One region of the Streptomyces sp. NPDC002446 genome, then DNA from elsewhere that is predicted to be linked to it. Evidence: predicted binding sites of a transcription regulator. Region 1 holds the regulator's gene; the other holds the start of a gene.
What was found. Region 1 encodes HrcA, which represses chaperone genes, less so after heat shock. Its sites were predicted from a motif close to TTNGCACTCNGNNNNNCNGAGTGCNAA; they were not measured.

Region 1 (7,619 bases):
GTGTTGAAGATGACCCGGTAGCCCCTGTCCTCGACCTTGTCCTCGGCGGCGACCTCGCGGGACTCACGCAGTATGTCGGCGATCACCTGCGGTTCGGCGGCCGCGAGGGACGCGGCGTCCGGGTAGTGCACCTTGGGGATCACCAGGACGTGCGTCGGGGCCTGGGGGTTGATGTCGCGGAACGCGACGGTGGTCTCGGTCTCCCGGACGATGGTCGCCGGTACCTCCCCCGCCACGATCTTGCAGAACAGGCAGTCGGCCTGCGGTTCTCCCGCCACCGGTGACTCCTCCCAGCTCATCCCTCATGCGCACGGTACGCACGGCTTGGGATGCTACCGGGCGGTCGTCGGGGCCGGGGCACGGGCGCGCCCCCGCACCAGGCGTCACGGCCCCGGTGCCGGTCCCGGCAGGCCCTAAGCTGACCAGTGATCGCTTTCGCCCACAACCGGGAGTTATGCACCATGGCAACCACTCGCACCGCCCAGACCCACTGGGAAGGCAACCTCCTGGAGGGGAAGGGCACCGTCGCCCTGGAGTCCTCCAACATCGGTACGTACGACGTGAACTGGCCCGCCCGCGCGGAGCAGCCGAACGGCGTCACCAGCCCCGAGGAGCTGATCGCGGCGGCCCACTCCTCCTGCTACTCCATGGCCTTCTCGCACGGCCTGGCGGGCAAGGGCTACACCGTGGCGTCCCTGGACACCCGCGCCGATGTCACCTTCCAGCCCGGCGAGGGCATCACCGCCATCGCCCTGACCGTCAAGGCCAGCGTCCCCGGCCTGTCCGAGGCGGACTTCCAGGCGGCGGCCGAGGACGCCAAGAAGAACTGCCCGGTGAGCCAGGCCCTGGCGGGCGTCAAGAACATCACGCTCTCGGCCGAGCTGATCTGACGCACCGGTCGGCCCGCTCGGGTCGGTCCCGGTGAACGGCGGTGCGCCGACGGGCCCTTAGGGGCCGGTCGGCGCACCGCCGCGTTGTCAGCGGGGCATGCCGGGATCTGGCCGTGGGCCCGGCCCCGGCCCATCGGGCAGGCCCTAGCTCCAGCGCCCCGTACGCCCCAGCAACAGCGCCGTCGCCGCGGTGCCCGCGGTGGAGGTGCGCAGCACGGTCGTGCCCAGGCGGTACGGCTTGGCACCGGCCTCGGCGAAGGCGGTGAGCTCCTCCGGGGAGACACCGCCCTCGGGCCCGACGACGAGCACGATACGGCCGGTGGCGGGCAGTTCGGCGGTGGCGAGCGGGGTGCTGCCCTCCTCGTGGAGGACGGCCGCGAAGTCGGCGTCCGCGAGCAGGGCGGCGACCTGCTTCGTCGTCAGCGGGTCGGCGACCTCCGGGAAGGTCAGCCGCCGGGACTGCTTGCCCGCCTCGCGGGCCGTGGCGCGCCACTTGCCCAGCGACTTGGCGGCCCGCTCGCCCTTCCACTGGGTGACGCAACGGGCCGCCGTCCAGGGCACGATGGCGTCCACTCCGGTCTCGGTCATCGTCTCGACGGCCAGCTCGCCGCGGTCGCCCTTGGGCAGGGCCTGGACGACGGTGATGGTCGGGTCCGGCGCGTCCTCACTGCGCAGCCCGGCGACCGCGACGGTGAGCCTGTCCTTGCCCTCGACGGCGGCGACCGTGCCGTAGGCGCCGGCCCCGTGGCCGTCCGTCAGCACGACCTCCTCGCCGACCCGCAGCCGCCGCACCGACACCGCGTGCCGCCCCTCGGGACCGTCCAGCATCAGCGTGCCGCCGGCCCGTACGTGCGCGAGCGAGTCGACGAGGAAGACCGGCGCGGTCATGCGGCACCGCCGCCGGGGAGCGCCAACCCGGCCCGTGCCGCGTCGAGTTCGGCCGCCAGGACCTCGACGAGCCGCGCCGCGGGCAGTTCCCTGGCCAGCCGGTGCCCCTGCCCCGCCCACAGGCTCATGGCCTGCGCGTCGCCGGCCTTGGCGGCGGCCTTGCGCACGGTGGAGGTGAGGTAGTGGAGGGCGGGGTAGGCGGCGGGGGCGTACGGGCCGTGCTCGCGCAGGAAGCGGTTCACCAGCCCGCGGGCCGGCCGCCCGGAGAACGCGCGGGTCAACTCCGTATGTGTGAACAGGGGGTTGGTCAGCGCCTGCTTGTGCAGCGGGTTGGCGCCCGACTCGGGGGTGGCGAGGAAGGCCGTCCCCAGCTGCGCCATCGTCGCCCCGGCGGCCAGTACGGCGGCGATCTGCGCCCCGCGCATCAGCCCGCCCGCGGCGATCACCGGGATCTGCACGGCCTCGCGGACCTGGCCGAGCAGCGCCAGCAGCCCCAGGCCCGCGCCGGTCCCGTCCGCGTGCGGGTCGTCCCGGTGGGTGGCCTGGTGGCCGCCGGCCTCCACGCCCTGGACGCACACCGCGTCCGCGCCCGACCACTGCGCGGCCTGCGCCTCGGCCGCCGTGGTGGCCGTCACGACGGTGTACGTACCGACCCTGGCGAAGGCGTCGAGGACGGCGCGCGAGGGGCACCCGAAGGTGAAGGACACCAGCGGAACCGGGTCCTCCCGCAGGATCGCCAGCTTGGCCTCGTAGCCGTCGTCGCTGGGCTCGTCGGTGTCGCCGAGCTCGGTCTCGTACCAGGCGGCCTCGCCCGCGAGCTGCTCGCGGTAGACGTCCACGGCGGAGGTGTCGGCCAGGGAGGGCTGCGGCATGAAGAGGTTGACGCCGAAGGGCCGGTCGGTCAGCGACCGCAGCTGTTTGATCTCCTGATACATGCCGTCGGCGGTTTTGTAGCCGGCGGCGAGGAAGCCGAGACCGCCGGCACCGCAGACGGCGGCGGCCAGCTCGGGTCCCGAGCCGCCTCCCGCCATCGGGGCCTGCACGATGGGATAGCGGCAGAGATCGGTCAGTGCGCTGGGCATGAGCACATCGTGTCACGCGAAACGCCGAGCCCCCGCATCAGGGGCTCGGCGCAGGTACGCACCTGGGAACGCGCGGCCACGGGCCCGGGTAGGCGGCCGCGGGCCCGGGGCGGGCGGCCTTAGGGGGCGGCCGAACACATCCCGTAGGGGACGCGAGGCCCCCCTGCGGGGCCACAACGGGGCGGGGGCCGGGCGGTATTCCCGCAGCTCCGGCTCCCGCCTGCCGCCTACCGCCCGTTGAACGCGTCCTTCAACCGCGAGAACAGTCCCTGCTGCCCCGGCTGAAACTGCCCCGTGGGCCGTTCCTCGCCGCGCAGCTTGGCGAGCCGCCGCAGCAGCTCCTCCTGCTCGGGGTCGAGCTTGGTCGGGGTCTGGACCTCGACGTGGACGATCAGATCGCCGCGGCCGTTGCCGCGCAGATGTGTGACACCGCGCTGGTGCAGCGGGATCGACTGCCCGGACTGGGTGCCGGGCCGGACGTCGATCTCCTCCACCCCGTCCAGCGTCTCCAGCGGGCACTTCGTGCCCAGCGCCGCCGCCGTCATCGGGATGGTGACCGTGCAGTGCAGATCGTCGCCGCGCCGCTGGAAGACCGGGTGCGGCAGCTCGTGGATCTCGACGTAGAGATCACCGGCGGGGCCGCCGCCGGGGCCGACCTCGCCCTCGCCCGCGAGCTGGATGCGGGTGCCGTTGTCGACACCGGCCGGGATCTTGACGGTCAGCGTGCGGCGGGAGCGGATCCGCCCGTCGCCCGCGCACTCGGGGCACGGCGTCGGCACGACCGTGCCGAAGCCCTGGCACTGCGGGCACGGCCGGGACGTCATGACCTGGCCCAGGAAGGACCGGGTGACCTGCGAGACCTCACCGCGGCCGCGGCACATGTCGCAGGTCTGCGCCGAGGTGCCCGGCGCCGCGCCCTCACCGGTGCAGGTCGTACAGACCACAGCGGTGTCGACCTGGAGGTCCTTGGTCGTACCGAAGGCCGCCTCGTTCAGCTCGACATCGAGCCGGATCATGGCGTCCTGGCCGCGGCGGGTGCGCGAGCGCGGCCCGCGCTGGGAGGCGGTGCCGAAGAACGCGTCCATGATGTCGGAGAAGTTGCCGAAGCCCGCGCCGAAGCCGCCCGCGCCGCCACCGGCGCCGCCCGACTGGGAGAGCGGGTCGCCGCCGAGGTCGTAGACCTGCTTCTTCTGCGGATCCGACAGGACCTCGTAAGCGGCGTTGATCTCCTTGAACCGCTCCTGGGTCTTGGGATCCGGGTTCACGTCCGGGTGCAGCTCGCGTGCCAGCCGCCGGAAAGCCTTCTTGATCTCGTCCTGCGAGGCATCGCGCCGTACGCCCAGGACCGCGTAGTAATCCGTGGCCACTTACGACTCCGCCAGGATCTGTCCGACGTAACGTGCCACTGCGCGTACCGCTCCCATCGTTCCGGGGTAGTCCATGCGGGTCGGTCCGACCACGCCGAGTTTGGCGACTGCCTCGTCGCCCGAACCGTAACCGACCGCGACGACCGATGTGGACGTCAGGCCTTCGTGGGCATTCTCATGCCCGATGCGTACGGTCATGCCCGAGTCCTTGGCCTCGCCGAGCAGCTTGAGCAGCACCACATGCTCCTCAAGGGCCTCCAGCACCGGACGGATAGTCAGGGGGAAATCATGACCGAAACGCGTCAGATTGGCGGTGCCGCCGATCATCAGCCGCTCTTCGGTCTCCTCCACCAGAGTTTCCAGCAACACCGACAGCACTGTCGAGACCGTGCCGCGGTCGTCCTGCTCGAAGGACTCCGGGAGATCCTGCACCAATTGGGGCACATCCGCGAACCGGCGCCCCACGACCCGGCTGTTGAGCCGCGCCCTCAGGTCCGCCAGGGAGGTCTCGGCGAACGGCGTCTGGCAGTCGATCAGCCGCTGCTCGACCCGACCGGTGTCGGTGATCAGTACGAGCATCAGCCGGGCCGGGGCCAGCGCCAGCAGCTCCACGTGCCGCACCGTCGACCGCGTCAGGGACGGGTACTGCACGACCGCGACCTGCCGGGTCAGCTGCGCCAGCAGCCGGACCGTGCGCCCCACCACGTCGTCGAGGTCGACGGCGCCGTCCAGGAAGTTCTGGATCGCCCGCCGCTCGGGGCTGGACAGCGGCTTGACGCCGGCCAGCTTGTCGACGAAGAGGCGATAGCCCTTGTCGGTCGGGATCCGCCCGGCGCTGGTGTGCGGCTGGGCGATGAACCCCTCGTCCTCCAGGGCTGCCATGTCGTTGCGGATGGTGGCCGGGGAGACCCCGAGCTGATGCCGCTCCGTGAGCGCCTTGGAGCCGACCGGCTCCTCCGTCCCGACATAGTCCTGGACGATGGCGCGCAGTACTTCGAGCCTGCGTTCACTGAGCATCCCGCGCACCTCCAGTCCGGCCCGTCCGCCGTTTCGTTACTCCTGGCACTCACACGGGCCGAGTGCCAGACCCGGAGCCAGTGTACGGCCGGGTAGCACGACCACGGCAAGGGCGACCTCCCGCAGCCCCCGTCCGATGACCGTGTTCGGCCGATCTGCCGGGCAACGCTATCGCGATGGAGCTAGCGTCTCGGTATGGGCACTGCTTGGGAAGAGGCCGGGTGGGAACAGCTCGGTGACGGTGTCGCCAGACGCCGTATGCCGGGCTGGGACGAGACGATCGGCGTGATCGCCGGATCGGCCGGTGTCATGATCGTCGACACCGGCGCGAGCATTCGCGACGGCGCGGATCTGCGCCGGGCGATCCGTGGCGTACTCGGCCGGGAAGTGACGCATGTCGCGCTCACCCACCCGCATTTCGATCATGTACTGGGCACCGCGGCCTTCGCCGGCGTGGAGGTGTTCGGCGCGGCCGGACTGGGCGACCTGCTCCGCCGCAGCAAGGACGAGCTGCGGCACGACGCGATGCGCCACGGCGTCGGACGGGACGCCGCCGCCGAGGCCACCGATCTGCTGGTCACCCCGCACCACCACGTGCACGGCGAGCTGACGGTCGGCCTCGGCGACCGCCAGGTCCTGCTCGCCAATGTGGGGCCCGGCCACACCGCCCATGACCTGGCGGTCCTGGTGCCCGGCCGGCACGGCGCGCCGGAGATCGTCTTCTGCGGCGACCTGGTCGAGGAGTCCGGCGAACCGCAGGCGGGCCCGGACGCGCTGCCCCAGCAGTGGCCGGCGGCGCTGGACCGCCTGCTGGCCCTGGGCGGCGAGGACGCGGTGTACGTCCCCGGCCATGGCTCCGTGGTGGATGCCGCCTTCGTCCGCGCCCAGCGCGACGACCTGGCCGCCCTCTTCGGCGTCCCTCCGCCATCCTGATCAGCCATCCTGCAGCGTTCGCCTTCTCCGGCGACCGCCGGATGCCCCGCTGTGACAGAGACCGAACAGACCGAACAGACAGAACAGGCCCCATGCAGAGCAAGCGCTACAGTCCCGACCTCACCCCGCCCTGGAAGAAGCAGCGCCCCGCCCCCGAGGTGCCGGCCGACGCCGATCTGGTCGTCGAGGAGGTCACCACGGGCTTCTGCGGTGCGGTGATCCGCTGCGAGAAGTCCGCCGAGGGCCCGACGGTGACCCTGGAGGACCGCTTCGGCAAGCACCGGGTCTTCCCGATGGCTCCGCGCGGCTTCCTTCTGGAGGGCAGGGTCGTCACGCTCGTCCGCCCGCAGAACCGGCCGGCGCCGAGCGGCCCCGCCCGTACGGCCTCCGGATCACTGGCCGTGCCCGGCGCCCGCGCCCGGGTCGCACGCGCCGGGCGCATCTACGTGGAGGGCCGGCACGACGCCGAACTGGTCGAGCGGGTCTGGGGCGACGATCTGCGCATCGAGGGCGTCGTCGTGGAGTACCTGGAGGGCGTCGACGACCTTCCGGCGATCGTCCGCAGCTTCGCCCCCGGGCCCGATGCCCGGTTGGGGGTGCTGGTGGATCACCTCGTACCGGGCTCCAAGGAATCGCGGATCGCGGCTGAGGTGACCGGCGAGCACGCGCTGGTCGTGGGCCACCCGTACATCGACGTGTGGGAGGCGGTGAAGCCGTCGTCGGTGGGGATCGCGGCGTGGCCGAGCGTGCCGCGCGGCCAGGACTGGAAGACGGGGGTGTGCCGGGCGCTGGGCTGGCCGGAGAACACGGGGGCCGCCTGGCAGCGGATCCTGTCGTGCGTGCGGTCCTACAAGGATCTGGAGCCGCAACTGCTGGGGCGGGTGGAGGAGTTGATCGACTTCGTTACGGTCGGCGGTGCGGCCTGACGTTGGGGAGGGTGCTGAACTCGGTGGTGTCCAGGTCGAGGTCGAGCATCCCCAGGGGCACAGGTTCGCCGAATTTGCCGATGCGCTGGCAACGGTAGTCAGCCTCGTCGCCGCTACCGACAGGCTCGGTGAGCAGGACGCACTGGGCCATGATGGGGTCGATGATGAGGTAGGCGGGGACCCCTCCCGCCGCGTAGATCGAGCGCTTGACACCGTAGTCACGGTCAACGCTGTTCTTGGAGACGACCTCGACCAGCATCGTGATCACCTGGGCCGGCAGTAGTCGGCCCGATTCCGGCCCCGCGTCGCGTTCCAGCACCACGAGGTCCGGCTGAGGCTCACTCGTTTCGCTCAGCAAATCGATGTCCTGCGTCTGGAGGCAGTCCCACTTCTGGTCGGGGATCTGCCGCAGCACCCTCAGCACGATCCGGTTGTGGACCAGGTCCGGCCCGGCCATCATCACGATTTCCCCCCGCAGGAGCTCTGCCTTAAAGCCATCGGGAACCTCAAGGTCCT
Region 2 (7,619 bases), on a different contig from region 1:
CGCTTCGCTGAACGCCCAGGGCAGCAGCTCGCCCTTGGCCCACTTGTCGGTCTGGTCGTAGTAGTGGGTGTCGTAGGCGTGCCCGGAGGCGCCGGTGAGGTTGATCCAGCGGGACTTGTCGAGGTCGGCGAGGTTGACCACCATCCGCATCGACGGGACCCAGGTGACCTTGTAGCCGCCGGCGGCGTTCCAGCCGGTGGCGTCGACCGCGGCCTCGCCGCCGCCGAGGTTCCAGGGGCCGCGGTTGAACAGGCCCTGCAGCATGCCGGGGCCGTCGGTGCCCAGGGTCTGGTTCTTCAGGAACAGCTGGTGCAGTCGGCCCCAGCTCCAGTTGTCGATGTTCTTGCCCAGCTTGGAGGTCAGCTCGTAGCGCGCGTCCTGCATGGCGTGCGCGAGGAGCTGGTCGCGGTTCTTGTCGCCGGGGCGCCCGGGCCGGTCCTCGGTCTTCCACCAGGCGTTGTCGGGGTCGTCGAGGATGCCCCGCACGACCTCGTACCAGCGGTCGCCGCCGTCGGGCTGGGCGGTGTCGCCGTCCCGCTCACCGCATTCGCGGACGTAGGTGTCGTTCTCGTCGACGGGGCCGGTCTCGTCGGCCGGGCGGACGGTCAGGCACTGGCCCTCGACCCGCAGCTCCTTGGGCATCTTGTTGCCGAAGGCGAGCTTGAGGGTGTTGCGCCAGACGGCGTTGAAGTAGGCGGCCGCGGCGGAGTCGGGCTCCTGGGTGAAGTCCCAGCCCTCCAGCAGCTGCTGGGCGTCGCGGACGTACTTGTCCTTGATGTCGATCTTCGTCAGGTAGGGCGTCAGCAGCCGGGCGATCTCGCTGCTGTTGTCCTTCTGGAAGGTCTGCATGTCGTCGGTGGAGACCTTGCCGCCGTCCTTGATCTTGGACTGGATCAGGTCGTTGATCCGCTGGCTGCGGGAGCCGTAGCCCCAGTCCTTGGTGATCAGGTAGGGGTACTTCTCGTCGACGACGGCCTGGTTGGCGGTGACGATGTAGCCGCGCTGCGGGTTGTACTCGTAGGGCAGCGCCTTGTTCGGGATGTAGCCCTTCCACTGGAACTTCGGGTCCCAGCCGGGCGCCGGGTAGGTGCCGTCGAAGTGGCCGTCGCCCTTGCCGCGGACCGGGATCCGGCCGGGCATCTGATAGCCGATGTTGCCCTTGGTGTCGGCGTAGATCAGGTTCTGCGAGGGCACCTCGAAGTGCTCGGCGGCCTTGCGGAAGCTGCTCCAGTCCTTGGCGCGGTCGAGCTCGAAGACGGCGTCCATGGAGTTGCCGGGGTCCAGCGCGGTCCAGCGCAGGGATACGGCGTAGCCGTCGCCGCGGTCCGGGGCGGCGTTGCCCACGGGCGCGTCCTTGCCGACCTTGCCGAGTTCGTCGTCGCGGTCGGAGACGATCGGCCCGTTCCTGGTGGAGCGGACGGTGATCTCGTGGCTCTCACCGCCGGCGACCTTGATGGTCTCCTTGCGCGTGAGGAAGGGCTGCTGCCGGCCGTCGGAGAGGTACCCGTCGGCGTTGATCTTCTCCAGGTACAGGTCGGTGACGTCGGCGCCGAGGTTGGTCAGGCCCCAGGAGACGTTCTGGTTGTGACCGATGACGACGCCGGGCATGCCGGAGAAGGTGAAACCGGAGACGTCGTAGTTGCACTTGGGGCCGGCGGTACGGCAGTGCAGGCCCATCTGGTACCAGAGCGAGGGCATCTGCGGTGCCAGGTGCGGATCGTTGGCGAGCAGCGGCTTGCCGGTGGTGGTGTGCGCGCCGGAGACGACCCAGGAGTTGGAGCCGATGCCGTTGCCGTTGGGGCCGAGCAGCGCCGGGACCTCTTCGAGGGTCTTGGACAGCGAGGCCAGCTGCGTCTGCAGGCCGCCGACGGCAGTGCCGGTGCCGGCGGGGGCGGAGTTGGCCGAGCCCTTGGGCGTGAACTGCTTGCCGGCCGGGTCGACCGCGCCGCCGTCGACGATCGGCTTGTTCCGCTTGTACGGGTACGCCGGGTAGAGCTGGGCGATCTGCTCCGGGGTGAAGCGGCTGGTCATCAGGGAGCGGTCGATCTCCTCCTGCATGTTGCCGCGCAGGTCCCAGGCCATCGCCTTGAGCCAGGCCACCGAGTCGACCGGCGTCCACTTCTCCGGCTTGTAGTCGTTCTCGAAGTCCAGCGCCGCGTACTCCAGGGACAGCGCCGAGCCCTCGTGGTCCTTGAGGTAGGCGTTGACACCGGCGGAGTAGGCCTTGAGGTACTTCTTGGTGCTGGGGGCCAGCTTGGTGTCGTACTCCTGCTGCGCCACGCGGTGCCAGCCGAGGGTGCGCAGGAAGGAGTCGGTCTTGACCTGGCTCTTGCCGAACATCTCCGAGAGCCGGCCGGCGGTCATATGGCGCCGGACGTCCATCTCCCAGAAGCGGTCCTGGGCCTGTACGTACCCCTGGGCGCGGAAGAGGTCCTCGTCGGTGTCGGCGTAGACCTGCGGGATGCCGTTGGCGTCGCGCACCACATCCACCGGATTGGTCAGGCCCGGGAGTTTGAGCGAGCCGGTGGTCTGCGGGAAGGAGGCGCGTACGGTACTGACTCCCCAGAACGCGCCGAAGCCGATGCCCGCCACGAGCAGCAGCACGACCGCGATCGCGACGAGGCGGCCGCGCCGCCCCTTCTTCTTCCTGGGGACTGGGCCGGACTTGTTGGCGGGCATCTCTGTCCTTCGAGGGGCAGGGTGGGAGTGCTGGAGCAACCATAGGCGCACGGGTTCGGCGACCCCTACGCGGAGTCACCACCAGCACATCCAACTTTCAAGCAATGGTAAATTGTTAGTCTCAGTAACTAGATACGGTAAGGAAAGACCGCCCAAAAGCCCCCGCCCGGACCTGTGCGAGGAAGGACCAGCTCCCTGACTGTCGACCACCTCAACGAACTCCTGCTGATCTGCTCTCTCGTACTGCTCATCGCGGTGGCCGCGGTACGGGTCTCCTCGCGCAGCGGGCTCCCCAGCCTGCTCATCTACCTGGGGATAGGCGTCGCCATAGGGCAGGACGGCCTCGGCGGCGTCGTCTTCGACAACGCCGAGCTGACCCAACTCCTCGGCTATGCCGCACTGGTCGTGATCCTCGCCGAGGGCGGCCTGGGCACCAAGTGGAAAGAGATCAAACCGGCGCTGCCCCAAGCGGCGGCGCTCTCGACGGTCGGCGTCGCGGTGAGCGTGGGGGTCACCGCGGCCGGAGCGCACTATCTGGCCGGAATTGACTGGCGCCAGTCGCTGCTGATCGGCGCCGTGGTCTCCTCGACGGACGCCGCGGCCGTCTTCTCCGTGCTGCGCAACGTTCCGCTCCCGGCCCGTCTGACAGGTGTCCTGGAAGCCGAGTCCGGCTTCAACGACGCCCCCGTGGTCATCCTCGTCGTCGCCTTCTCCACCGCGGGACCGGTCGACCACTGGTACGTCCTGCTCGGCACCATCGCCCTGGAGCTGGCGATCGGCGCCGCCATCGGACTGGCCATCGGGTGGCTCGGCGCGTACGGCATGCGGCATGTGGCGCTGCCCGCCTCCGGCCTCTACCCGATCGCCGTCATGGCCATCGCCGTCTCCGCGTACGCGGCCGGCGCGCTGGCGCACGGCTCCGGCTTCCTCGCCGTCTATCTGGCCGCGGTGATCCTCGGCAACGCCAAACTGCCGCACGCGCCGGCCACCCGCGGATTCGCCGAAGGGCTCGGCTGGATCGGCCAGATCGGCATGTTCGTGCTGCTGGGCCTGCTGGTGACCCCGCACAAGCTGATCAACGACTTCGTGCCCGCCCTGGTCATCGGCCTGATCCTGACGATCGTGGCCCGGCCGGCGTCCGTGTTCACCGCACTGCTGCCGTTCCGGGTGCCCTGGCGGGAGAAGACCCTGCTGTCGTGGGCCGGGCTGCGCGGCGCGGTCCCGATCGTGCTGGCCACCATCCCGATGGTGGGCGACGTACCCGGCAGCCAGCGGGTCTTCAACATCGTCTTCGTCCTGGTCGTCGTCTACACCCTCGTCCAGGGGCCGACGCTGCCGTGGCTGGCCCGGCGGCTGAAGCTGGGCGACGGCAAGGAGGCCGCCGACCTGGGCATCGAGTCGGCGCCCCTGGAGCGGCTGCGCGGCCATCTGCTGTCCACGTCCATCGGCCCGACGTCCCGTATGCACGGCGTCGAGGTCGGCGAGCTGCGGATGCCCGCGGGCGCCGCGGTCACCCTCGTCGTACGGGACGGCTCCAGCTTCGTACCCTCGCCGACCACGGTGCTGCGGCGCGGCGACGAGCTGCTGGTGGTCGCCACCGACCCGGTGCGCGACGCGGCCGAGCGCCGACTGCAGGCGGTCTCCCAGGGCGGCAAGCTGGCCGGCTGGCTGGGGACGGACGGCACCACCGAGCGGCGCCACCGAGGGCGAAGCCCGCGCTGACCCTGGGCCGCCCCGGCGCGGCCGAAAATGTGCTGCAAATCTCCACGGATCTCAAGGAAATCCGCGAGAAGCCCTGGCTAATCCCAGGGCTTCTCGCGTTTCGGCCTGTAGTATGCAAAGGAACATCGACGAACCAACTCTGCCTGATGCAGAGCTGGCGCGACCGCTCGGCGGCCGCGGTCCCCTGCCACACGCAGCCACCTCTCGGGGTGCGGACCATGCGGTATCACTCGGTCCTGCGCGAGAGGACAGCTCTCGGCGCGCACCCGTGACGACCTCGCGGGCGGCGCGCTACCAGGCGGCAGAAAGGCCCGGCCGTGGCATCCGCGGTCAAGGACTCCCGTCCCGGTTACGGACAACTCCTCCGCACCCCTGGTGCATGGACATTCCTGCTGCCCGGCTTCCTGGCCCGGCAGCCCTTCGCGATGCTGACGATCGGCATCGTGCTGCTCGTCCAGTCCACGACGGGCTCCTACGGCACCGCCGGCGCGGTGTCCGCCACCACCGGCGTCGCGATGGCGCTGTTCGCCCCGCAGAGCGGCAAGCTCGCCGACCGCTTCGGCCAGCGCGCCGTCCTCATCCCCGGCGTCCTGGTCCACGTCGCCGGTGTCGCGACCCTGATCACCCTGGCCCTGCTCCACGCCCCCCTGTGGGCGCTGATCGCGGTGGCCGTCCCCACGGGCGCCTCGACTCCGCAGGTCGGCCCGATGGTGCGGGCCCGCTGGGCCTCCCGGCTCGGCGGCAGCCCGCTGATGCCGACGGCCGCCGCCTTCGAGTCGGTGACCGACGAGTTCACCTTCGTGGTCGGGCCCGTCCTCGCGACCGCGCTGTGCACGGGCGTCCACCCGGCCGCGGGTCTGATCGCCGAGGCCGCGCTGACACTGGCCGGCGGTCTGCTGTTCGCCTCGCAGCGGCGCAGCCAGCCGCCGGTGCACCGGGCCGAGGCCGGCGACCGGCCGCGCGTCTCGGCGCTGTCGGTGCCCGGCGTACGCGTGCTGATCGTGGCGTTCCTCGGCATCGGCACCGTCTTCGGCGGTATGCAGGTCTCGCTGACGGCCTTCACCCAGCACATCGGGCAGCCCGGCATCAACGGCGTGCTCTACGGGATCTTCGCGGGCGGCAACATGCTCGCCGGCGTTGCCTGCGGCGCGATCGCCTGGAAGGTCGGCCCGCGGCGCCGGCTGCTGGTCGCCTACGGCCTGCTCGCCCTGGCCACCACCCCGCTGTGGGCGGTGACCGCGGTGCCGCTGCTGGGCGCCGTCGGCCTGGTCGTCGGACTGTGCATCGCCCCGGCCCTGATCACCGGCTACACGCTGGTCGAGTCGCTGGTGCCGGCCGCCGCCCGCACCGAGGCCTTCACCTGGCTGACCGGCGCGGTCGCGCTGGGCCAGGCGGCCGCGGCCACGTCCGCCGGCCAGCTGGCGGACCGCTTCGGACCGAGCACCGGATTCCTGGTGCCGCTGGCCGGCACGGCGCTGGCCCTGACGGTGCTGCTGGCGCTCCGCGCCCACCTGCTGCCGCGCTCCTCGACCGTGGTCGCCACCCAGGGCACGGCGGGCACCTCGCCGGTGGCCGCCGGCGACCGGGAACGGGAGCTGGCGAGCACCTGAACGGACGTGGGGTCGGTCACCGTATCCCGGCCACCGGTGGACTGACGGGCCGGAATACTGCAATATGGAGCGTCGTTAGCACTCATCGAGTGAGAGTGCCAGGAGGAAGTCAAGTGCCGACCTACCAGTACCAGTGCACCGAGTGCGGCGAGGGCCTCGAGGCGGTGCAGAAGTTCACCGACGACGCGCTCACGGAGTGCCCCAGCTGCAACGGACGCCTCAAGAAGGTGTTCTCCGCGGTCGGCATCGTCTTCAAGGGCTCCGGCTTCTACCGCAACGACAGCCGTGGTGCGTCGTCCAGCAGCAGCCCCGCGAAGAGCTCCTCCTCGTCGAGCGGCACGTCCTCCTCGGACTCCAGCGGCTCGTCGTCGGGCAGCTCCGACTCCAAGTCGGCCGCCCCGGCCGCGTCGGCCTCCAGCAGCACGTCGAGCACCAGCTCCGCGGCCTGACCCGCCCGCCCCGTACTTCTCCGGACCCCGCCGTCTTCCCGGACGGCGGGGTCCGGTGCGTCCGGCCCCGCTAGGGTGGCCCGCATGGCTGACGCGGAGATAGGCGTTATCGGCGGCTCGGGGTTCTACTCCTTCCTCGACGACGTGACCGAGATCACGGTGGACACCCCCTACGGTCCCCCGAGCGACTCACTGTTCCTGGGCGAGATCGCCGGCCGTCAGGTCGCCTTCCTGCCCCGGCACGGGCGCGGCCACCACCTCCCGCCGCACCGCATCAACTACCGCGCCAACCTGTGGGCGCTGCGCTCGGTCGGCGTACGGCAGGTCCTCGGCCCGTGCGCGGTGGGCGGTCTGCGCCCCGAGTACGGCCCCGGCACGCTGCTCGTCCCCGACCAGCTCGTCGACCGCACCAAGGCCCGCGCCCAGACCTACTTCGACGGCCACCCGCTGCCCGATGGCAGCGTCCCCAACGTCGTCCACCTCACCTTCGCCGACCCGTACTGCCCCACGGGCCGCCAGGCCGCCCTCAAGGCTGCCCGCGGCCGCGACTGGGAGCCGGTCGACGGCGGCACCCTCGTCGTCATCGAGGGCCCCCGCTTCTCCACCCGCGCCGAATCGCGCTGGCACGCCGCGCAGGGCTGGTCGGTGGTCGGTATGACGGGCCACCCCGAGGCGGTCCTGGCCCGCGAGCTGAGCCTCTGCTACACCTCGTTGTCCCTGGTCACCGACCTGGACGCGGGCACCGAGACCGGCGACGGCGTCTCCCACGAAGAGGTCCTCGCCGTCTTCGGCCAGAACATCGGCCGGCTGCGCGAGGTGCTCTTCGACGCGGTCGCCGCACTGCCCGACAGCACCACCCGCGACTGCCTGTGCACGGACGCCCACGCGGGCTGGGACCTGGGCATCGAGCTGCCGTGACGTGACGGGGTGAACGCCGGGCGCGGCGGTGACGTCCTGCCGTCGTGGCGCGGCAGCCGTCATGCCGTCGTTCTGCGGCAGCCGTCGTGGCATCGGGGCACGGCAGTCGTCGTGGCGCGGCAGGGGCCGGCGGGTCCGGCCTCCCTCTCCCGGGTGGCCGGGTTATCCACAACGGCGGGGTCGTCCACAGCCCCGAGCGGGCGGGAGCGCATTGCGGCACGGTGGTGATCGCCGGTTCCTC

Region 2: ACWD6P_RS32310 (FmdB family zinc ribbon protein) is a predicted target of HrcA. The motif match lies at 6,087-6,113, and genes of this name have one in related genera.

What each region holds. Positions count from the first base shown of each region.
Region 1 covers NZ_JBSFYC010000001.1:207,945-215,563, reverse strand. Annotated here, with positions in the region: gene ACWD6P_RS00895 (histidine triad nucleotide-binding protein) at 1-278, opposite strand, end outside; gene ACWD6P_RS00890 (OsmC family protein) at 462-890, shown strand; gene ACWD6P_RS00885 (16S rRNA (uracil(1498)-N(3))-methyltransferase) at 1,035-1,778, opposite strand; gene ACWD6P_RS00880 (nitronate monooxygenase) at 1,775-2,860, opposite strand; gene dnaJ (molecular chaperone DnaJ) at 3,088-4,227, opposite strand; gene hrcA (heat-inducible transcriptional repressor HrcA) at 4,228-5,244, opposite strand; gene ACWD6P_RS00865 (MBL fold metallo-hydrolase) at 5,440-6,177, shown strand; gene ACWD6P_RS00860 (DUF3097 domain-containing protein) at 6,270-7,103, shown strand; gene ACWD6P_RS00855 (Uma2 family endonuclease) at 7,081-7,619, opposite strand, start outside.
Region 2 covers NZ_JBSFYC010000085.1:17,968-25,586, reverse strand. Annotated here, with positions in the region: gene ACWD6P_RS32325 (penicillin acylase family protein) at 1-2,679, opposite strand, end outside; gene ACWD6P_RS32320 (potassium/proton antiporter) at 2,854-4,401, shown strand; gene ACWD6P_RS32315 (MFS transporter) at 4,719-6,011, shown strand; gene ACWD6P_RS32310 (FmdB family zinc ribbon protein) at 6,125-6,460, shown strand; gene ACWD6P_RS32305 (S-methyl-5'-thioadenosine phosphorylase) at 6,545-7,378, shown strand.